2 regions of the Methylocystis sp. S23 genome follow, and region 2 is predicted to be linked to the other one. Evidence: predicted binding sites of a transcription regulator. Region 2 holds the regulator's gene; the other holds the start of a gene.
The links. Region 2 encodes HrcA, which represses chaperone genes, less so after heat shock. Its sites were predicted from a motif close to GTTAGCACTCNCNNNNNGNGAGTGCTAAC; they were not measured.

Region 1 (11,377 bases), 1.7 Mb from region 2:
TTTTTGGCCTTGTCGAGCTCCTCCTCGGTCGGGCCTTCATCGGCGAAGCGGCGCACCTCCTCCTCGATCACGCCCAGCGCCTCGCCCGCGCGCTCATTCTTGGTCGCGGCGGCGCCGAGCAGCATGGGGCACTGGTCATATTCGTTGAGCTGCGAATAGACGCTGTAGGCCATGCCGCGCTTCTCGCGCACCTCGCGGAAAAGCCGCGCGGTGAACGTGCCGCCGCCGAGAATGTGATTCGCGACGACGACGGCGAAATAATCCGGATCGCGCTTCGTGACGCCCGGGCGCCCGAAGCGGATGGTCGTCTGCGGAATGTCGAGCGTCACGATCTGGCGCGCGCCGACGCCGGCGAGCGTGATCGGCGCGATGGGCGCGAGGTCGTTCGTCGCGGCCAAGGGGCCGAACGTCGCGTCGAGATGATCGGACAGCGTCTTCGCGTCGATGGCGCCGACGACGGCGATCTTCAGATCCTTCCTGGCGAAGAGCCGCTCGCGCAGCGCAATGAGATCGGGCCGCGACAGCGTCTCGATCGAGGCGAGGTCGCCGCGCACCGGGCGGCCATAGGGATGGCCCGGGAAGGCCGCCTCGCGGAACGCCTTGGACGCCATGGCGTCGGGCTCGTTCTGGTCACGCTTCAGCTCGGCGACGAGCTGGTTGCGCACGCGGACGACGTCCGCTTCCGAGAGGCGCGCGTCGACGAGCGCGAGCTTCAGCAGCTCGAAGGCCTTGTCGGTGTTCTTCGCGAGCGTCTGTAGATGGCCGGAGATCGCGTCGCGATCCGCCCCGAAGCCGATATGGATGGCGAGGTCGTCCACCGCGCGGTGGAAGCCGCGCGCGTCATAGGGACCGGCGCCCTCGTCGAGCAGGCCGGAAAGCAAGGTCGCGAGGCCGGGCTTGTCCGCCGGGTCCTGCGCCGCGCCGCCGCGCATGGAAAACTCCAGCGCGACGAGCGGCACGGCGTAGCTCTCGACGAGCCAGGCGGCGACGCCGCCGGGCGTGACGATCTTCTGCACATGCTCGGCGCGGGAGGCGACGGTGACGACGGGGGCGTGGGCGGTCATGGATGGTCCTAGCCAATAGCGAGTGGCGAATAGCGGGTAGTGAAATGCGAGCAGCTCCTCTCTATTCGCTACTCGCAATTCGCTATTCGCAAGGCAACAGAAAACCTGTGACGGCGCGGCGCTTGTCGAGCCATTTTCCGGCGGCGGCGGTCACGTCGGCGGCGGTCACCGCCTCCATGCGCGCGGGCCAGGCGACGACGTCCTCGATGGCGAGCCCCGTCGCCAGCGCCTCGCCGTACCAGCGGGCGAGCGAGGCCTGGCTGTCCTGCGCATAGATGGCGTCCGCGACGAGCCGGGTCTTGGCGCGCGCGAGATGCCCTTCGTCGATCGGATGCTCGATGAAACGCCTGATGACGCGGTCGACCGCTTGATCGAGCTCCTCCAGCGGCACGCCCGGCGCGGGCGTGGCATAGACCCAGAGCCGCGTGTCGTCGACGGCCGAGCCGAGATAATAGGCCCCGGCGCCGACGGCGATTTTCTCCTCCACGACGAGCGTCTCGTAGAGCGCGCTGGCGCCGCCGCCGCCCAGCATATAGGCGAGCGCCTCGAGCGCCTCGGCCTCGCCGGGCGCGGCCGTGCGGTAGGAGGGGACCAGAAAGACGCGCTCATGCGCGGGCTGCTCGACCTTCTCGTCGGAAAGCGAAACGAGCCGGTGCGCGCGGTGCGGCGGCTCCTTGGTGCGGTTGCGGCGCGGCGGCTCGGCGCGCGCGGATATCTTGCCGTAGCTCTCCTTGGCGAGCGCCAGGACCTCCTCCGCCTCGACGTCGCCGGCGACGACGAGAATGGCGTTCTCCGGCGTGTAGAAGCGGCTGTAATAAGCGAGCGCATCCTCGCGATTCAGGCTTTCGATCTCGTGATTCCAGCCGATGATCGGCGTGCCGTAGGGGTGATGCGCGAAGAGCGCCGCCTGCACCGCCTCGTCGAGCTGCGACGAGGGGTCGTTGTCCGTGCGCATGCGGCGCTCTTCCAGCACCACGTCGCGCTCCGGCGTCACCACCTCGTCGGTGAGGACGAGATTGCGCATGCGGTCGGCCTCAAACGCCATCAGCGTGCCGAGATGCTCCTTGCCGATGCGCTGGAAATAGGCCGTGTAGTCATAGCTCGTAAAGGCGTTCTCCTGGCCGCCGAGCTCGGCGACGAGATTGGAGAACTCGCCCTGCGGATGGTTCGCGGTGCCCTTGAACATCAGATGTTCGAGGAAATGGGCGATGCCGGATTTGCCCAGCGGATCGTCGGCGGAGCCGTTCTTGTACCAGATCATATGGGTCACGACGGGCGTGCGGTTGTCGGGGATGACCACGACCTCGAGACCGTTATCCAGCTTGAAATTGAAGACATTGGCGCTGGCGGGCGCCGAGTCGCCGGCCGCGCCCGGAGTGAGCGAGACGGTCGGCGACGCGGAGGAAGACGACATGAACGGGCCTTTCTGGCGGCTCGTGGCCGCTCGAAAACGGGAAAACCTGGCTCCCAATATAGGCCCAAAAACGCTAAACGCTACTTATCCGAGCCTCTCAGAAAGTTCGGCATCATCCCGGAGAGCAGGCCGCCGCCGCTCTCGCCGCTGGCCGTGCGCCGCTGGACCGGCGCCGTGCCGGCCGTCTGGGCCACGGGGTCGCCGTCATTTCCATCGCCCCCGACATAGGATAGCGGATTCCACCAGGAGGTGCTTTTCTTGGGATCCGAGTCGCGCACCTTGGCGAGATCGGTCGTCGGGCGGCGGTAGCCCGACGGCGGCTCGGTCAGCATGCGGCGGGCCGGCTCGTCCATGACCGGGGCGCTGGACCGGGCGCCGGCGTTGAGCGCGCGCTGCAGAAAGCCCGGCTCGTCGTCCGTGCCCGGCGCATAATCGGGCTTGGGGCCGCGAATGCGCTCGAGCAATCCGGGCTTCCTCTCCTCCGGCGGAGCGTTCTGCACCTTGGCGTAGCGGTCCGTGTTGCGGCGGCGCGCGGCGGCGACGTCAGTCGGCCAACCGTCGGGACGGCCCGCGTTTTCCCTTGGCGAGGGCAGATCGCCCGCGCGCGGCGGCAGCACCAGCTTGGGGCGTTCGGTGTAGTCGATCTTTTCGGCGGAAGGATCGGACGAATAGCCGACAAGCTCCATCACCGAACTGATCGTCGACTTGTCGTCGGCGGCCCGGGCCGGCGCGCCATAGGCTGCGGCGACGCCGGCGACAATGCAGAGCGCGCGGCGCGAAGACCGTGCAAGCTTCATCTTTCCAACTCCTTGGCCCAGGGCCGACGCGCCGCGCGCCGGCGGGCGTCTGCTCCTTAAGGGCGCACAATGCGCGCGACTTGTTGGCGATTTAGTGGCGCCCGGCGTCAGGCCGGGTCCTGAGCGGCCGCCGGCGGCGGCAGGACGCTCTCATAGAGCAGCAGCGCCACCCCCGCCGTGATGGCGACGTCCGCGACGTTGAAAACGTAATTGGCGAGCGGCCCGACGGGCAGCGTCGTGTGCAGATAGAAGAAATCCGCCACGGCGCCGCGCGTCAGCCGGTCGGCGGCGTTGCCGAGCGCGCCGCCGATCACGAGGCCGAATGCGAGCGCGGCGAGCCGGCTGGAGGCGCGCCACATCCACCAGAAGAGACAGGCGACGATGACGCTCTGGCCGGCGAGGAGCAAGGCGCGTCCCGCCCCCTCATGCGCCGGGAAAAGCGAGTAGGAGACGCCGTAATTCCAGGAGAGGACGAGGTCGAGGAAGGGGGCGAGCGCGATCGGCTGCCGCGCCTCTATGCCGAAGACGTTCAGCATCCAGAACTTATGCGCCTGGTCGAGGGCCGCGGCGGAGACGGCGGCGAGGAGGCCGAGGGCGCGGGGCGAGGAGAGGAGAGGCGGCAATTCGAGGGTCCAATCCGAGATCTCTGTCTGGTCGAGCGGCGCTCCCGGCGGCGCCGGACCATCTTTACCCTCCCGTCTCCAAAGGAGCTAGCCGATCCGGAAAATCTTGACATCCGCCGCGCGGCGCAATATCTCCCCTGCGCTGTTGGCACTCGTCGATAGAGAGTGACAACAATTTCGCTTATGGCTTGCGACGGGCGGAATGAGCCGCCCGTGGCGCAGAAAAGGAAGACATTGCAATGGCGTTCCGTCCCCTGCACGACCGGATCGTGGTCAAGCGCATCGAAGGCGAAGAGAAGACCAAGGGCGGCATCATCATCCCCGACACCGCCAAGGAAAAGCCCCAGGAGGGCAAGGTGATCTCCGTCGGTCCCGGCGCCCGCGACGAGAGCGGCAAGCTCGTTCCGCTCGACGTGAAGGCCGGCGACCGCGTGCTGTTCGGCAAATGGTCGGGCACCGAGGTCAAGATCGACGGCGACGATCTGTTGATCATGAAGGAAAGCGACATTCTGGGCATCGTCGAATAACTCGGCCCGCCCTTCAACGACTTTCCCCTAGAATTCAGGAGTTTCCCAAATGGCAGCCAAAGACGTCCGTTTCTCCACCGACGCGCGCGACCGCATTCTGCGCGGCGTCGACGTTCTCGCCAACGCCGTCAAGGTCACGCTGGGCCCGAAGGGCCGCAACGTCGTGATCGAGAAGAGCTTCGGCGCGCCGCGCATCACCAAGGACGGCGTGACCGTCGCCAAGGAGATCGAGCTTTCCGACAAGTTCGAGAATCTCGGCGCCCAGCTCGTCCGTGAAGTCGCCTCCAAGCAGAACGACTCGGCCGGCGACGGCACCACCACCGCGACCGTCCTCGCCGCCGCCATCGCCAGGGAAGGCGCCAAGGCCGTGGCCGCCGGCCTCAACCCGATGGATCTGAAGCGCGGCGTCGACCTCGCCGTCGAGGCCATCGTCGCCGACCTCAAGGCGCATTCGAAGAAGGTCACCTCCAATGACGAGATCGCCCAGGTCGGCACCATCTCGGCGAATGGCGACCGCTTCATCGGCGAGGAGATCGCCAAGGCCATGCAGAAGGTCGGCAATGAGGGCGTGATCACGGTCGAGGAGGCCAAGAGCCTCGAGACCGAGACCGACATCGTCGAGGGCATGCAGTTCGATCGCGGCTATCTCTCCCCCTATTTCATCACCAACGCCGAGAAGATGATCGCCGAGCTCGACGACGCCTATCTTCTCATTCACGAGAAGAAGCTGTCGACGCTGCAGCCGTTGCTGCCGATCCTCGAGGCGGTCGTCCAGACCGGCAAGCCGCTCGTCATCGTCGCCGAGGACATTGAGGGCGAGGCGCTCGCCACGCTCGTCGTCAACAAGCTGCGCGGCGGGTTGAAGATTGCGGCCGTCAAGGCGCCGGGCTTCGGCGACCGCCGCAAGGCCATGCTCGAGGACATCGCCATCCTCACCGGCGGCCAGATGATCGCCGAGGATCTCGGCATCAAGCTCGAGAACGTGACGCTCCCCATGCTCGGCCGCGCCAAGCGCGTGCGCATCGAGAAGGAGAACACCACCATTATCGACGGCGCCGGCGAGAAGTCGGACATCGAGGCCCGCATCGCCCAGATCAAGGGCCAGATCGAGGAGACGACCTCGGACTATGACCGCGAGAAGCTGCAGGAGCGTCTCGCCAAGCTCGCGGGCGGCGTCGCGGTGATCCGCGTCGGCGGCGCGACCGAGGTCGAGGTGAAGGAGAAGAAGGACCGCGTCGACGACGCCCTCAACGCGACCCGCGCGGCCGTCGAGGAAGGCGTCTCGCCCGGCGGCGGCGTCGCGCTGCTGCGCGCCATCAAGGCGCTCGAGGGCGTCGCCACGGCGAATGGCGACCAGAAGACCGGCGTCGACATCGTGCGCAAGGCCATTCAGGCCCCGGCGCGCCAGATCGTCGACAATGCCGGCGGCGACGGCGCCGTCGTGGTCGGCAAGCTGCTCGAGGCGACCGACTATAATTTCGGCTTCGACGCCCAGAAGGGCGAATATGGCGATCTCGTGAAGCTCGGCATCATCGACCCGACCAAGGTCGTGCGCACCGCGCTTCAGGACGCCGCGTCGATCGCCGGCCTGATCATCACCACCGAGGCGACGATCACCGAGCAGCCGAAGAAGGAAGCGGCTCCGGCGATGCCGGGCGGCGGCATGGGCGGCATGGACTTCTAAGTTCCGTCGGTCGTCACGAAGGATTGGAGAGCCCCGGGGAAACCCGGGGCTTTTCCTTTTGGGTTTTGCCGTCTCTCACGCGGTCCGGATTGCTTCGCCTTCGGCTCGCAACGGCGCCGCGGGCATTGCGCGAAGCGATCAGGCGGAAACCGTCTCACCTCTCAATATCTGGTTCCGGAATCATCTTCAGCGCGCGCATGCTGGTGTGGCCGTGCTTGCTCAGCACGATGTGATCGTCCACGGCGATGCCGAGAGTCCTCGCCGCTTCGACGACCTTCAGCGTCGTCAATATGTCCTTCGACGAGGGCGTCGGGTCGCCTGAGGGATGATTATGCGCCAGGATGAGCGACGCCGCGGAGAGCTCCAGCGCGCGCTTGATGATCTCGCGCACATTGACCGGCGTATAGTCGACCGTGCCCTCCTGCATGATCTCGTCGCCAATGATATGGCGCGACCGGTCGAGGAAGAGCACGCGCAGAATCTCCTTCGTCTTGTAGCCCTGCGCGATGCGAAGATAATTCACGATCGAGCTCGCGCTTTCGAAGCGCACCGGCTCGCGCGTCGGCCGCAGGGTCCATTCCATGGCGAGGCGGACGACGTCGAGGAAGACGAGATGCGCCGCCCTCACGCCATCGACCGAGGACAGGGCGTCTTCCGGCGCTTCGAGCACCGCGGCGGTCGCGCCGAATCGCTGGATGAGCGACCGGGCCGTCTTGCGCGCCTCGACCGGCGGCGCGACGCCGCGCAGCAGGAGCTCAAGAAGATGCTGTTCGAGCCGCGCGCGGCCGACGTCGTCGGCGGGACGCGCGACAATGTCCCGTTGCAATCGCTTGAGCTGATCCACCGAGGCGATCGGACGAAAAAGCGGCTCATCCGTGTCGTTCGGCGTCGAGTCGCTCAGCCAGTCGTCGCCGGCGCATCCGCTCTCCCTTTCGCTCACCGTTCCGATGAACTGGGAGGCGATCCCCTTGGCGTTGAATCTCGCTTTTCCGTAATTCGTCAGCCATTTGACGCCGCCGTCGGGCAACGCCCGCCTGAAATCGAAACGCAAGGCGGACCCGTCGGCCAGCGCCTTCGTCCACGCCGCCTGCGCGCGCGGAATGTCTTCGGGATGAACGAGCTTCAGGAAATCCTCAAGATTCAATTCGACCCGATCGATCCCGAAAATCGCATAGACCTCCCGCGACCACGCCAATCTGCCCGTTTCCAGATCCCAGACCCAATAGCCCGCTTTCGACTGCTGCAGCGCGAGCTCCAACGCCAGAGCGCGAATTTGGGGATCCTCCAGAAGGTCGGCCGGGCGCCGCTCGCGGGAAAGCTTCGAATTCGCCATGGCGTCGGTTCGTCCCCCTTGGAGCGGCAATCGCTTGCAGCGCTATGGCGCTCGGCCCGACTGGTCGCTTTTTGGCTGCTGCATTCGGGCGCCTCGGAAAATGCTCGACGGCGTAACGCCGGAGCGGATGAGAATGGCGTGGGTCGAACTTGGTCTGATGCGCGCGTGAAAGGAAAGAGCCGCGCGCGGCGAAAAAGAGAAGCCGGCCTCCCGCGGGAAGCGCGTCTTAATTTGATCGATCACGCTGCGGTGGCGCGTTTCCGCCCATCGCAGCGTGATCTAGAAGCCATCGCCGCAAATTGTCAAGTTACTGTTTTTGCGCTCTGTCGGGCGCCGGCCGTTTCAACGGCCCAAGCTTTCCACGGCCGCGCGGCCCAAATCAGGGATAAGACGGCGTCAGCCGATCAGTTTCGCGATCTCCGCGCGCAGCCCGTCGGCAATGTCCGGGCGGGCGAGGCCAAAGGCGATGTTGGCGGCGAGGAAGCCGAGCTTCGAGCCGGTGTCATAGGTGCGGCCGTCGAAGCGCACGCCGTGGAAAGGACGCTCCTTGGCGAGAAGGATCATGGCGTCGGTGAGCTGGATCTCGCCGCCCGCGCCCTTCTCGCCCTTTTCGAGCAGGTCGAAGATCTCGGGCTCCAGAATATAGCGGCCGGAGATGATGTAATTGCTCGGCGCCGTCCCCTGCGGGGGCTTCTCCACCATGCCCGTGATCTCGAAGGTCGCGCCATAGTCCTTGCCCGTGGCGACGACGCCGTATTGATGCGTCTCCTCGGGCTTCACTTCCTCGACGGCGATGACGTTGCCGCCATGCCTTTCATAGGCCGCGACGGCCTGCGCCAGGCAGCGCGCGGTCTGGCCCGGCGCCGGCAGGGTGATCATGTCGGGCAGCAGCACGGCGAAAGGCTCGTCGCCGACGATCTCGCGCGCGCACCAGACGGCGTGGCCGAGGCCGAGCGGGGCCTGCTGGCGGGTGAAGCTCGCGGCGCCCGCCTTGGGCAGGTCCGCCATCAAGGCTTCATACTCCTTGGTCTTGTTGCGGCGGCGCAAGGTGTCCTCAAGTTCATAGGCCATGTCGAAATGGTCCTCTATGACTCCCTTGCCGCGTCCTGTAACAAAGACGAAATGCTCGATGCCGGCCTCGCGCGCCTCGTCGACCACATGCTGGACGACCGGACGGTCGACGACAGTGAGCATTTCCTTCGGCACCGCCTTGGTGGCGGGCAGGAAACGCGTGCCGAGTCCGGCGACGGGGAAAACGGCCTTGCGAATGCGCTTGGTCATGAGTGTCCGCTTCGAGTGGTTGAGTGAGGGGAAACGCCGCGTTTCGCGGAAAGACCGGGAGTCTTCCCTCGAGAAACCTGTTTTTTTTTAGGTCGGCGGCGTTAATTTCGCGTGTGGAAAGATAGGAAACGAAGATGGCTGTTTTGGTGACGGGCGGCGCCGGCTATATCGGCAGCCATGCGGTTCTCGAATTGCTCGACGCCGGCGAGAAGCCCGTCGTGCTCGACGACCTGTCCACCGGCTTCCGCTGGGCGGTGCCGGAAGGCGTGCCGCTCGTCGTCGGGGACGATGGCGACGAGGACCTGGTCACCGAGACCATCAGCCGCCATGAGATCGACGCCATCATCCATTTCGCCGCGAAGATCGTGGTGCCGGATTCGGTCGCCGATCCGCTCGGCTACTACCTCAACAATACGTCCAAGGCCCGCACGCTGATCGCGACGGCGGTGGGCTGCGACGTGAAGCATTTCATCTTTTCCTCGACCGCGGCCGTCTATGGCGATCCGGACCATCTGCCGGTGACCGAGGACGAGCCCTTGAAGCCCGTCTCGCCCTATGGCCGCTCCAAGCTGATGGTCGAGTGGATGCTGGAGGATACGGCGCGCGCCCATGATTTCGCCTATGTGGCGCTGCGTTATTTCAACGTCGCCGGCGCCGATCCGCAGGGACGTTCGGGCCAGTCGACGCCCAACGCCACCCATCTCATCAAGGTCGCGGCGCAGACGGCGCTGGGCAAGCGCCCGAAAATGCAGGTCTTCGGCACGGATTATCCCACGCCGGACGGCACTTGCGTGCGCGATTACATCCAGGTCACGGACCTCGCCTGCGCCCATCTCGACGCGCTGCGCCATCTGCGCGGAGGCGGCAAGAGCCTCGTCGCCAATTGCGGCTACGCCAGGGGCTTTTCGGTGCTGGAAGTGATCGAGGCGGTCAAGCGCATCAGCGGCGTGGATTTCAAGGTGGAATATGTGCCGCGCCGCCCGGGCGATCCGGCGGCGATCGTCGCTTCGAACGAACGGGCCCGGACTCTCCTGGGCTGGAAGCCCGAGCATGACGATCTGGACGAGATCGTGCGTCAGGCGCTGGACTGGGAAAAACGGCTGGGCGGGCAGATGTGACGTCGCCGACCACCCGCTCTCCGTCATTGCGAAGGCGTATGGCGAAGTCGGATATGTCCGGCTTCGAAAATGCGGCGAAGCGCGCCAGCGCAGGGCGACCGCGTGAAGGCTTTCCTCATGCTGAGGAGCGAGCGAAGCTCGCGTCTCGAAGGACGAGGAAGCCTTCATTCCCGCAATCTGGACTCGCCCCCCTCGCGCTTCGAGACGGCTCCTGCGGAGCCTCCTCATGCTTCGAGACGCCGCCTTTGGCGGCTCCTCGGCATGAGGGCGAGGATTGTCGTCCTTCACCCGATCGCCCTGAGCGCCAGCGCGCTCGGGATTGCTTCGCGCGCAACGACGCGCTCAGGCGCGTCCGGCCACGGCGCGGATATGGCGCGCCGTCTCGATCGCGGGGCGGATATCGATCACCGCCTGCTGCGCCGCGCGATCGATCAGGGAAACGCAGGGCCGCTCCTGGATGAGCTGGCGCAATTCGCTCGCGGCGCGGCGCGCGGCTTCCCGCAAATCCTCCGGCAGGCGGCGGCTCTGCGCGAGATGGGTGGCCTCGAGAAGCTTCAGGCGCAGCACCGCCGGCCCCGCGGCGGCAAGGAACTCGGCGTCGGAAAAGCTCAGAAGCGCCAGGGCGTCTTTCCCCTGCATGTCGATCCTCGCAATGCGTCTCTCCTTCCGGATCGGAAGGGCCATCCAGGAACATGACGCCCGCTGAGCCTAGGATCGCCGGCTGTCGCGAGGCTTGCGCGCGCACCGTCATTGCGAGGAGGCGAAGCCGACGAAGCAATCCAGGAGCCGCGATGACCCTCTGGTTTGCTTCGCCAGCATTGCGAAGTCGGGCACGCCCGACTTCGAGAAAAGGCTCGCGATGACGGCGGGAGCGTCATAGCGAAGCAATCAAGCGGGGAACCGCATCAGGCCTCCAGACGCGCGACGATGGCGCGCAGCGTCTTGAGCCGCGCATATTTCTTGTCGTCGGCTTCGACCAGCGTCCAGGGCGCGAGGCGCGAGCTGGTGCGGTCGACCATCTCCGTCATCGCCGCCTCGTAGAGGGGCCATTTCTCGCGGTTGCGCCAATCATCGGGCGTGAGCTTGTAGCGTTTGAAGGGTTTCGCCTCGCGATCCTGGAAGCGGCGCAATTGCTCGTCCGGCGAGATGGCCAGCCAGAATTTGACGACCATGTAGCCGGTCTCGCCGAGCTGCCGCTCGAAATCGTTGATCTCCTGATAAGCGCGCATCCAGTCCTCGGGCGCGGCGAAGCCTTCGACGCGCTCCACCAGCACGCGGCCATACCAGCTTCGGTCGAAGATCGCGACGTCGCCGCGGCGGGGGATATTGCGCCAGAAGCGCCACAGATAAGGCCGCGCCCGCTCCTCGTCCGTCGGCGCCGCGACGCCATGGACCCGGAACCGCCGCGGATCGAGCGCCTCCCGCACGCGGCGGATGACGCCGCCCTTGCCGGCGGCGTCATTGCCTTCGAAGACGAGAACGAGCCCCTGGTCCTTGAAGCTCTTGGCGGTGGTCGCCTCGGTGAGGCGCCGCTGC
Region 2 (11,377 bases):
GGCGCCGCTTCGGAAAGGACGACAGACCGTTGCTCGCCGCCATCCCGCCCGCCTATGTCGCCCCCTTCGAGCGGGCCTGGCGCAACCGGGAGCTCATCCGCGCCGTGGTGCGGCGCGAATTCATCTCGCGCTTTCGCGGCTCCTTCCTGGGCCCGGCCTGGGCGGTGCTTTCGCCGCTCGTCATGCTGCTCACCTATACGACGCTGTTCTCGATCACCGTGCCGCAACTCTCCGCCGGCATGAGCGTCGCCGACTATGCGAGCGGCATCTTCATCGGACTGATCGTCTTCAATCTCTTCAGCGAGCTCGCCTATCGCGCGCCGGTCCTGCTCCATGAGCATGTGAATTTCGTGAAGCGCTCGATCTTTCCGAGCGAGACCATCGCCTGGACCGCGACTATCCGCGCCTTCACCTATGCGGGCGTGGCCTTCGGCGTCTATATCGTCTTCCGGCTGCTGACGGCGGGGACGATCCCGCTCACCATCGTGCTGACGCCGTTCCTCGCCGTCCCGTTCTTCCTCTTCATCCTCGGCGTGGTCTGGTTCCTGATGGCGCTCGGCGCCTTCACGCGCGACGTGGCGCATGTCATGGCGTCGATCGTGCCGGTGCTGATGTTCGCCACGCCGATCTTCTACCGGCTCGATCAGATCGCGCAGATGTCCGCCTCGACCGCGATGTGGCTGCGGCTCAACATTGTGGGCGACTATATCGAGATGCTGCGCGCCGTGGCGCTGGACGGCCATGTGCCGAACGTCTTCGGCTATCTCCTCGTCGTGGCCGCCTCCTACGCCGTGTTCATCGGCGGCTACCAGTTCTTCATGCGCTACAAATCGGTCATCGTCGATGTCATCTGAGCCCGCCATCCGCTGTAGCGGCATCGGAAAAGCGTTCCAGCTCTACGCGCATCAGAACGACCAGTTGAAGCAGATCCTCTTCGGGCTGTGGAAGAAATTCTACAAGGAGAAGTGGGTCCTGCACGACATGACCTTCACGGTCGAGAAGGGCGAGCGCGTCGGCATTGTCGGGCGCAACGGCGCGGGCAAGACGACGCTGCTGCAGATTCTCTGCGGCATCACCATGCCGACGAAAGGCCGGTTCGAGGTGCAAGGCCGCATCGCGCCGATCCTCGCTCTCGGCTCCGGCTTCGACGGATTGCTGACCGGCCGGGAGAACGCCCGCATCGGCGCGGCGATCCTCGGCCTGTCGAAGAAAGAGGTCGACGCCCGCATCGAGCGCATCGCCGCCTTCGCCGATATCGGTCCTTTCTTCGAGCAGCCGATGCGCACCTATTCCATGGGCATGATTGCGCGCGTCGCTTTCGCCATCTGCGCCCATGCCGACGCCGACGTGCTGATCGTCGACGAGGCGCTGTCGGTGGGCGACGAGATTTTTCAGCGCAAATGCGAGAAATACATCCGGGATTTCGCTCATCACGGCACGATCCTGATGGTCTCGCACGATCTCGATTTCCTCGAGAGCCTTTGCGACCGCGTGCTGTGGCTCGAGAACGGCGTCGTGAAGGAAATCGGCGAGCCGGCTCCGATCATCGCCGATTACCGGGCGGCGATGATCGCGGAGGAAAGTCAGGCGGCGGGGTAGGGCACCGCCGCCGTCGGGACGGCGGAGTCATAGCGCCTCGGCTTCGGGCTGTAATTCACCTTGGCGATGAGCGAAGCGGAGAGCAGCGCCTCGGCGGCGGCTGCGGCGACGAGCAGGATCGCGAACCACGCGCTGATGCGCAGAAGCGATTCCAGCGCCACGAGAAAGCCGATATGCGCGGCCGGAATGGCGATGATGGTGAGGCTCCCCGCCGCGCCGCGCCGGCCGGTGATGTTGCCGAAAGTGAGCGTCAGCGCCATGGCGAGCAGCGTATGGGCGATGGCGAGCGCCGGCACGCCGAAACGTTTGGCCGCTTCCGCCATCCACTCGCCATATTGGCGCTTGTCGAGCTTCGCCAGCTCCCAGCTCGACAGGAAGGCGCCCGCCGAGAGCTCATAGACGCCTTTCCAGCCGCGGTCGGGCAGGGAGCCGCTGCCTTGCATCGGAAGCGCCATGGCGTATTCGTCGAAATTGGCGATGCGCACCTCATTGCTCGTGATCGAGCGCGTCTGGATGCTGCCATTGGAGAGCGCGACGATCACGCCCGACTCGTTGCGGCGGAACTCCGCGCGCGCCGCCGTAATCGTCTCTTCTTGCATCTTCTCGATGGAAATCTGCCGCACGAAGAGATTGGCGGCGATGTCCGGCGTGATCCAGCGCTCGATATAGAGCGTCTTCACGCCGTTCGAGAAGGTGTAGAAATGCGCCGCGTCGAGCATGCGGTGATTGAGCGAATTGCGGATGACGTTGAGAACGTCCTGCATGTTGCTTGTGTAATGCGGCGCGATGAAATTCGCGAGGATGTAGCCGAGCAGGACGACGCCGGCGGCGAGCGACAGCGCCGGGCGGCAGATCGACCAGGCGGAAAGCCGCAGCGCATAGAGCACGGCGATCATGCCCTCGCTCGCCATGCGCGAGAATTCGAGCGCCGTGGCGACGCCGACGGCCATGGGCAGCGTTACATAGGCGACGGTCGGCGTGACGCCGACCAGCGCGGGAATGACGAGCCCGCCGCGCACGGCGGCCGGCGGCAATTGATAGAGCAGATAGGACAGGACGACCGGAACCGACAGCGCAAGCTGCACGACGAGGACGTTGAAGCCCACGCGCTTGAAGAGGTAGCTGAAGAGAAGCCGGGGCATGCCGGGCGCTCCTCGCCGTCATTGCGAGCGCAGCGAAGCAATCCAGAGCCGCATCACGGCCCCTGGATTGCTTCGCTGCGCTCGCAATGACGGGTTAAAGCGCATCACTTCTTGAACCGCGCCCAGGCGGCCTTGGAATATTCCGTCCAGGCGGGGTCGAAGACGCCGCGCGAGGGCAGGGCGACCGCGCCGGCCCAATGGGCGAAATAGATCTCCTTGCCGTCGACGTCGACGGGCTTGCCGTCCCGGAAGGTCACGCCCGGCGCCTTGTAGAAGCTCTCATGCGAGGAGCCCGGCACGACATTGGGCAAGAGCTCGATCTTCAAGCCCTTGCGGTGGGTCACGAAATTGACGAGCGGCTGCGCGAAGAGCTGCCCGCGCTTGCGCACGTCGTGGAAAATCTCGGCGTCGGCCTTCATCGTCTCGATGAAGTCGGAGAGCTTCAGGAATTTGCTGGACGTGACCCAGAAGCCGTCGTTGAAGAGCAGCACGTCCTTCAGAAAGGGATATTTGCCGCGCCTGTCATTGTAGACATATTCGAAGCTCGGCGAGGCGACGACGAATTCCGTCCTGCCGGCCTCCAGCTTCCCGAAGAGCGGCGTGAAGTCGCGGAAGAGAATGACGTCGACGTCGACATAGGCGACTTCGTCGAGCGGCAGAGCGAGCGCCTGGAGCTTGCGCAGGCGGCGGCGGTTGTTGTTGAAGATCCCCGGATAGAGCTCATGAGAGAGCTTGTCGATCTCGACCGGCTCCTCGGCCACATAGGTCGCCCCGTAAATGTCGGCCGCCCGTTTCGTCATCTCCACATTGTCGTCATAGGGGATGAGATAGATCGGCAGCGACGAATTGGTGTCGCGGTAGCTTTCGAGGAAGGGCAGCAGCCAGTCGATGATCTTGTCGTTGCCGACGATCGCGACGCCGTAGCGCTTGGCCGGGGCGGGAGCGCCGGTCTCGGACTCGGGCGCGCGAAGGGGTGGATTCGGGAGACGAAGGCTCATATACGGGGGTGTACTGATAAAATTCGGGCAAAAGCAAGGGGGCGGTCTCTTGGACGAGTTTTCGCAGGCGCAGGCGAGCGCCGCGCCGCCGCCTGTGGGCAAGCCGCTGGCTGGGAAAACCGTCGCCGTCGTCCACGCCGCCTGGCATAGCTGCGGCAGCTATCAGGTGAATGTCAGTCAGATCGCCGCTTATCGGGCGCTCGGGGCGCGCGTCCTCTCCGTCGCCATGATGGACGCGCTCGGCCCGGCGGCGCCGGAGGGAGCGCGCTGGGACGCCTATCTGAACGCGGCCGGGAATATCGGCGCCAACCGCTGCTATTATTCCGGCGCGCCGACCGCGTCCTTGCTGTCGCCGGCCTTTCTAGCCAGGGGCTATTGGCGGCTCGTCCATGGCGATCAGGCCTCGTGGCTGATCGAGATCGCCAGGCGGGCGCCGCTGCCCCAGGAGATCGACGCGGAGTCGATCGACCTCATCCATGCGAATCATTTCTTCACGCTGCCCTTCGTCGAACGGTTGAAGCAGGGCAAGCGCATTCCCGTCATTCTGGAGACGCAGGACATTCAGGCGCGGCAATTCGCGCTGCGCAATCAGGGCGGCTTTTTCATCCCGCCTTACGCCGATTATTCGGACATGCTGAAGGTGGAGCTCGACTGGATGCGGCGCGCCGATCTCTGCTCGCATCTCAACGCGGAGGAATATCGCGACTTCCGCGATCTCCTGCCCGAGGCCCGGCATGCGCTGATCTATCCCGCCGTGCCGGACGTGCCGCGCGCCGCGGGGACGCAGATCGTCATCGTCGCGAGCGACAATTACGCCAATTACAAGAGTCTGCGCTGGTTCCTCGACGAGGTCGCGCCGAAGGCCGGCGGCGCCAAGGTCTCGATCTACGGCAATATTGACGCGGGCGTGAAGAAGCGCGACGCCGAGTTCTACGAGGCGAACGCCCATCTCTTCATGGGTCGGGTGGACAATATCGCCCTGGTCTACAAACGGGCGGGCTGCGTGCTGCTGCCGACCGTGGAGGGCCATGGGCTCTCGATCAAGGCCGTGGAGGCGCTCGCCTGCGGCGCGCCGATCATCGCGACGCCGCGCGCCTTCCGCGGCATGCAGATCGACCCCTCGACGCTTTCCAACGTCTCCGTGGCGCATGACGCGGCCGAATTCGCCCGGTTCTGGCGCAAGGCCCAGGCCCGAGCCGACCGCGGCGACACGCCGGCGGCGGCGAGCGACACGCGCATGCTGTATGATCGGGCTTTCAGCCTCGACGCCTATGCGCGGGCGCTGGCGGGGGCTTTGGAGACGCTTTCCGCATGAGCGGGGCGGGTCTCGCCGGCCGGCGCGTCGCGCTCGTGCATCCGGCCTGGCACTCGTGCGGCACCTATAGGGTGGTGCTTGGCCAGATCGAGGCCTACCGTGCGATGGAAGCGGAGGTTTCGCCCATCGCGATCAGCTCCGATCCGGGCTTCGTTCCGGGCCGCCGCTGGATCTGGAAATCTTTCGCGCAGGCGACGCCTGAGCTCGACGCCGGTCCGCGCTATCATGGCGGCGCGCCCTTCCACGCCATGCTGGGTCCGCGCTTTCTGACGCGGACGCTCTGGCCTTATATCCATGGCGATCAGGCGTCGATCCGTCTCGGCATGGCCGAGCGGGCCAGGCTATCGCCGGAGGTCGCGGCGCGGGAGTTCGACCTCGTCCATTGCAACCATTTCTTCCTGATGCCCGTCGCGCGGCGTCTCGCGAAAGGCCGTGCGCCGGTCATGCTCGACACGCATGATCTGCAGGCGCGCCAGTTCGCGCTGATCAATGAGCGCATGCCCTGGCTTTCGCCGCGCGTCACTTACGAAGCGATGCTGGCGCAAGAGCTGGCGGCGATGCGCGGCGCGGATCTACTCTTGCATCTCAACGCGCAGGAGGCCGACGATTTCCGCGCGCTGCTGCCGGAAAAGCGCCATGCGCTGCTCTATCCTCCGACGCCTCCGGCGCCGGCCGGGCCCGGCGGGCCGGACATCGTCATCGTCTCCAGCAACAATACGGCGAATGTCGAGAGCGTGATCTGGTTCCTGCGCGAGGTCGCGCCCAAGACGCCCGGCGTGACGGTGAAGATCGCGGGCAATGTCGACGCCGGAGTCCGCGCCCGCGCGCCGGAGCAATATGAAGCCTACAAGGCCTGGTTCCTCGGCCGCGTCGACGATCCGGGCGCGATCTACGCCAACGCCCGGCTGGTCCTGCTTCCGACGATCGGCGGCACGGGCCTCTCCATCAAGACCGTGGAGGCCATGTCGAGCGGCCTGCCGATCATCGCGACCCCGCAGGCGCTTCGCGGAATGGATGGCGACGCCTTCAGCCTTGCCGGTGTGACTGTGGTCGAGACGGCGGACGACTTCGCAAGGACGCTTGGCGCCGCTGCCGAGAAGCTTGCGCCGGGTGATTCGCGTCGGGCCGCGAGCCCCGCCTCGTCCTATTATGAGTCGCGCTTCTCGCTCGCGGCCTATCGGCGAAACTTGGCCGCGCTGGCCGAGCCCCTGCTAAGTCCGCATCCTTAAATGCTTCTCAATTGGAAACAGAGAATTACGCATCAGTGTGACGCGGGCGCAACGCCGCCGGTAAATTCGACCGGGCGGGGCAGGCGATAATTTCTTCGTCCATCTCCGGATGTTACTTTCTTCATCATCCTGCTGCTCCGACGACCGGGCGGCCTTGTAATTGGAGAGCACCATTATGACGTTCAAGGCTACGGTTTTCGGCGCGCTGGCGTCGATAGTGGCGATGGGCGCGGCTGCGGCCGCCGATCTGCCCAGCTACAAGGCGCCCCCGCCGCCGCCCGCCCCGGCTCCTTTCAGCTGGTCGGGCTATCATTTCGGCATCAGCGGCGGCTATGGCGGCGGCTCGGCGAACTATATTTCGAGCGTCTATTCCTTCGCGCCGGCCTTCGCCTGGAATCACGCCGAATCGTCGCACGGCACCAGCGGCTTCCTGGTCGGCGTCCAGAGCGGCGCCCTCTGGCAGATGCCGAACAACATCGTGCTTGGCTATGAATCGGACTTCAGCTATGCCGACGTGAGCAGCAACAATAACGGCGGCTGGGGCGGCGCGGGCCTGCGCAGCCGCCTGCGCTGGTTCGGCACGGAGCGCGCCCGCATCGGCTACGCCTTCGGCCGCTTCCTGCCTTACGTCACGGGCGGTCTCGCCTATGGCCAGTTGTTCACGGGCGGCGTCGAGAATGTCGGCGGCTTCCTGTTCCCCACCTCGGCCTCGAAGTGGCAGGCCGGCTGGACGGTCGGCGGCGGCCTCGAATATGCGGCGCTCGACAATATCTCGGTCAAGGCCGAATATCTCTATTCGAGCCTGCAGGGCACGAACGGCAATGGCCTCGCTTTCCCGGCGGCCTATCGCACCTTCCAGGGCAACGGCTTCGACACGCATATGGCGCGCGTCGGCGTCAACTACCAGTTCAAGAGCATCGGCGCGCTGCTCGGCATCGCGAATCTCGGTCTCTAAAGACGGCTGGGAACTCTTCCGGTCAGGAGCCCGGCCCATGCGGCCGGGCTTTTTGTTTGGCGGGCTTTTCCCGCGCGCGGCCCCGGCCTCGACGCGGCGCGCCGATGCGTTATTCTCCCGCCCATGATCCGACCGTCGCCGATCCTCCCGCCGGCATCCAACCTCTCAGTGTTGACCGAGCGCTCCCGGGAAATCTTCCGCCTGCTCGTCGACAGCTATCTGACGACCGGCGAGCCGGTCGGCTCGCGCCAATTATCTCGCATCCTGCCCATGACGCTGTCGCCCGCCTCGGTGCGCAATGTGATGCAGGATCTCGAGGAGCTTGGCCTCATCTATTCCCCGCATACGAGCGCCGGCCGTCTGCCGACCGAGCTCGGCTTGCGCTTTTTCGTCGATTCGCTGCTGCAGATCGGCGACATAGAGGAGGCGGAGCGCGCCCGTATCGCGGCGGAGGTCGAAGCCGCCTCCAAGGACCATGATCTGGAGGGCGTGCTCGCCGAGGCGACGAGCCTGCTTTCCGGCCTCACCCGCGTGGCCGGCGTCGTCGTGGCGTCCAAGGAGAATGTGCGGCTCAAGCAGATCGACTTCGTGCGGCTGGAGCCCGAGCGGGCGCTCGCCATTCTCGTCGCCGACGACGGCACGGTCGAGAACCGCGTCATTCGCGTCACGCGCGATCTGCCCGCCTCGGCGCTGATCGAGGCGGCGAACTATCTCAACGCGCGGATAACGGGACGAACGCTCGCCGAGGCGCGCGAGGGCATCGAAGCGTCGCGCCGCGCCGCGCAAATCGAGCTCAACGAATTGACCGCGCGACTTGTCGAGGCGGGCTATGCGAGCTGGGCGGGCGCGTCGAGCGAAAGCCGCCAGCTCATCGTGCGCGGGCAGGCGCATCTGCTCGAAGATCTTACGGCGGCGGTCGATCTCGAGCGCGTGCGGCTCCTCTTCGCCGATCTCGAAACCAAGACGGAAGTGATCGATCTTCTCGAACGCGCGGAGCAGGGCGAGGGCGTGCGCATCTTCATCGGCTCGGAGAACAAGCTCTTCTCGCTCTCCGGCTCCTCGATGATCGCCGCGCCTTTGCGCGACAGCGAGCGCCGCATCATCGGCGCGCTGGGCGTGATCGGCCCGACGCGGCTGAACTATGCGCGGATCGTGCCCATGGTTGATTACACGGCCAAGGTCGTCGCCCGCGTCGTCGGCGGCGCGTGAAGCGAGCCGCCGCGTAGCGGCTCGCTTCGTTGCATGTCAATTCTTCCCGCTCTCCGAATTGGTCTGCGCGCCGGACTGTTCGCCGCGCTCTTTCATCCCCTGATCGGCGCCCGTGCGCAAATCCTTGTCCCGGTCGCGCCAGCTATCGTCACGCGCGCTGCGGTCGCGGTCTCTGTCCGCGCCGCGTCCCATGCGGTCGCGATCCTCGTCGCGATCGAGATCGCCCCGCTCGCGGTCGCGCATGCCGCGCTCGCGACGGAAATCGTCGCGATCCCAGTCGCGATCACGCGGGGCGCGTCCGTAGTAATCGTCGTCGCGATAGCCGTGACGCCAGCGGTCGCGGCGATCGTCCCAATAGCCGCCGCGATGACGGCCGTCCGACCACCAGCAGTCTCCATCCTCGTCGCAGATTCGGACCGCATGCGCCTGCGTGACGCCAGCATCGAGAATGGGACGCGTCGGCGCGGCCGCGCGTGAAGCAGTCGCAGCGACCGCGAGCGCGCCCGACGCAGCCGTCAACAGGAGAAGCGTCTTCCTCATCGTCTCGTCCTTTCCAGCTCGGAAAAAACCGCCGACACAGGGCTCGACGGGGGACGGCCGGCGGTTCGGTCCGTCGTATCTGTCGCGCGCGTACGCCCTTTCAACGCGGATTTCCAAACCTGCCGGAAGCGGCGCGACGATGCGAAGAAGCGAAAGAAAAAAGGCCCGCGGCAGAGCCGCGAGCCTCTGTCGCTGGGCTTCAAAAAAAGCTTCAACGATCCCAGTCGCGATCGTCGTCGTCCCAATCACGATGCCAGCGGTCTCCGCGCCAGCGGCGGCCATAACCCCAATGGTCGTCTCCAAAGTGATGGCCGCGAGACCACCAGCAGCGATCGCGATCACAGATCCGCACGGAATGCGCCTGCTGCGCGGCGTCGAGGCCGGGCGACGTCTTCGGCGCGAGGGGCGTCGCGGAGGCGAAGGGCGCGCTCGCGGCGAAGGCGCAGGAGACAAGCGCGGCGAAGAAGATTGACCTGATCATCAATGTTCCTCCCTTACAGAGAAGGCAAAGCGCCAGGAGGCGCTTCGGGATCAGACCTATCTGTGGCGCACGGCTCGGCCTTCAACCATCCGCCGCTTCGCTTGGGATTACATGAAATTCTGCGGATCGATATCAATCTGCACGCGCACGCCGCCGCGCTCTTTCGGTCCCGCCGCGATCAGATCGCGCAGAAACGACTGCACGTCGGCGCTGCGCGGCGCCTTTACGAGCAGGCGGTAGCGGAAGCGGCCGCGAATGAGCGCGATCGGCGCCTCGGCCGGCCCCAGCATCATGATCTCGCCTGTTTCGGGCAGGCCGCCGAGCGCGGCGACGCGATAGCGCGGATTGGGCGGCAATTCATGCGCGGCGCGCGCCAGCGCGCGCGCATGCGCCTCCGTCTCCGCCGCATCCTTGCCCGAGACGATGAGCGCGGCGAGGCGCCCGAAGGGGGGCAGTCCCGCGCGTTCGCGCAGAGCGATCTCCTGCGCGTAGAATTTTTCGGCGTCGCCCGAGAGCAGCGCGGCGATGACGGGGTGCTCCGGCTGGAAGGTCTGTAGGAGCGCGCGACCCGGTCTGTCCCCGCGTCCGGCGCGTCCGGTCGCTTGATTGAGCAATTGAAAGGTGCGCTCCGCCGCGCGTGGATCGCCGCTGCCCAATCCTAAATCCGCGTCGACGACGCCGACGAGCGTGAGATGGGGGAAGTTATGGCCTTTGGCGACGAGCTGCGTGCCGATGACGATGTCGAAAGCGCCTTTTGCGATTTCGTCGAGCTCATGGCGCAACCTTTCCGCGCCGCCGGGAAAGTCGGAGGAGAGCACGAGAATGCGCGCATCGGGGAAGAGCGTCGCCGCTTCCTCCGCGAGACGTTCGACGCCGGGGCCGCAGGCGGCGAGCGCGTCCTCCGCGCCGCATTCGGGGCACGTATCGGGGCGGCGCTCCGTATGTCCGCAGTGATGGCAGACGAGCGCGCGGCGAAAGCGATGTTCGACCAGCCATGCGTCGCATTGCGCGCAGCGGAAGCGATGGCCGCAATCGCGGCAGAGCGTCAGAGGCGCATAGCCGCGACGATTGAGAAAGAGAAGCGCCTGTTCGCCGCGCGCAATGGTCTCGCCGACGGCGAGCGCGAGACGCGGCGCGATCCAGCGCCCGCGCTGCGGACCTTCGACGCGCATGTCGATGGACTCGAGGATCGGCATGGGGCGGGCGCCGGCGCGCGCGTCGAGGCGCAGATGGCCATAGCGCCCGCGCTCGGCGTTGACGCGCGTTTCGATCGACGGCGTCGCCGAGGCGAGCGCGATCGTCGCGTTTTCGATGCGCGCGCGAAGGACCGCCATGTCGCGCGCATGGTAAGAGGCGCCGTCATCCTGCTTATAGGCGCCTTCATGCTCCTCGTCGACGACGATGAGACGCAGGTCGCGGAAGGGAAGGAACAGCGCCGAACGCGCGCCCGCGACGACGGAGAGCTCGCCCGTCGCCGCCGCGCGCCAGATGCGCGCGCGCTTGCGGCCCGATACGCCTGAATGCCACTCCGCCGGCTTCTCGCCGAAACGCGCGGCGAAGCGCTCGAGAAATTGGGCCGTGAGCGCGATCTCGGGCATCATCACGAGCGCCTGTCCGCCATCCTTCAGCGCGGCGGCGATCGCCTCGAAATAGACTTCGGTCTTGCCGGAGCCGGTGACGCCTTCGAGCAGGAAAGGCTTGAAGCCGCGCGCGCGGACGGCTTCCGCCAAAGCGTCGGCGGCCGCGCGTTGCGCGGGCTCCAGCGCGGGCGCCGCGAAATCGGGATCGAGCGCGCCGGCGACGGGCTCGGGCGGCGCGGCCACGGTCTCGATGGCTCCCTCGTCGACAAGCGCGTCGATCACGCCCGGCGAGCAGGCCGCGGCGTCGGCGAGCGCTTTCTTGGCGAAGG

Region 1: groES (co-chaperone GroES) is a predicted target of HrcA. The motif match lies at 4,043-4,071, and genes of this name have one in related genera.

Annotation. Positions count from the first base shown of each region.
Region 1 covers NZ_CM134185.1:1,837,640-1,849,016, forward strand. The annotation lists gene ACV7JP_RS09090 (M16 family metallopeptidase) at 1-1,064, opposite strand, end outside; gene ACV7JP_RS09095 (M16 family metallopeptidase) at 1,147-2,478, opposite strand; gene ACV7JP_RS09100 (hypothetical protein) at 2,559-3,275, opposite strand; gene lspA (signal peptidase II) at 3,383-3,898, opposite strand; gene groES (co-chaperone GroES) at 4,138-4,425, shown strand; gene groL (chaperonin GroEL) at 4,475-6,109, shown strand; gene radC (RadC family protein) at 6,264-7,442, opposite strand; gene galU (UTP--glucose-1-phosphate uridylyltransferase GalU) at 7,839-8,723, opposite strand; gene galE (UDP-glucose 4-epimerase GalE) at 8,858-9,841, shown strand; gene ACV7JP_RS09135 (hypothetical protein) at 10,184-10,525, opposite strand; gene pap (polyphosphate:AMP phosphotransferase) at 10,747-11,377, opposite strand, start outside.
Region 2 covers NZ_CM134185.1:117,301-128,677, reverse strand. The annotation lists gene ACV7JP_RS00620 (ABC transporter permease) at 30-854, shown strand; gene ACV7JP_RS00615 (ABC transporter ATP-binding protein) at 844-1,599, shown strand; gene ACV7JP_RS00610 (LptF/LptG family permease) at 1,584-2,741, opposite strand; gene ACV7JP_RS00605 (hypothetical protein) at 2,846-3,739, opposite strand; gene ACV7JP_RS00600 (glycosyltransferase) at 3,789-5,054, shown strand; gene ACV7JP_RS00595 (glycosyltransferase) at 5,051-6,283, shown strand; gene ACV7JP_RS00590 (outer membrane protein) at 6,459-7,238, shown strand; gene hrcA (heat-inducible transcriptional repressor HrcA) at 7,362-8,447, shown strand; gene ACV7JP_RS00580 (hypothetical protein) at 8,484-8,987, opposite strand; gene ACV7JP_RS00575 (hypothetical protein) at 9,199-9,468, opposite strand; gene ACV7JP_RS00570 (primosomal protein N') at 9,576-11,377, opposite strand, start outside.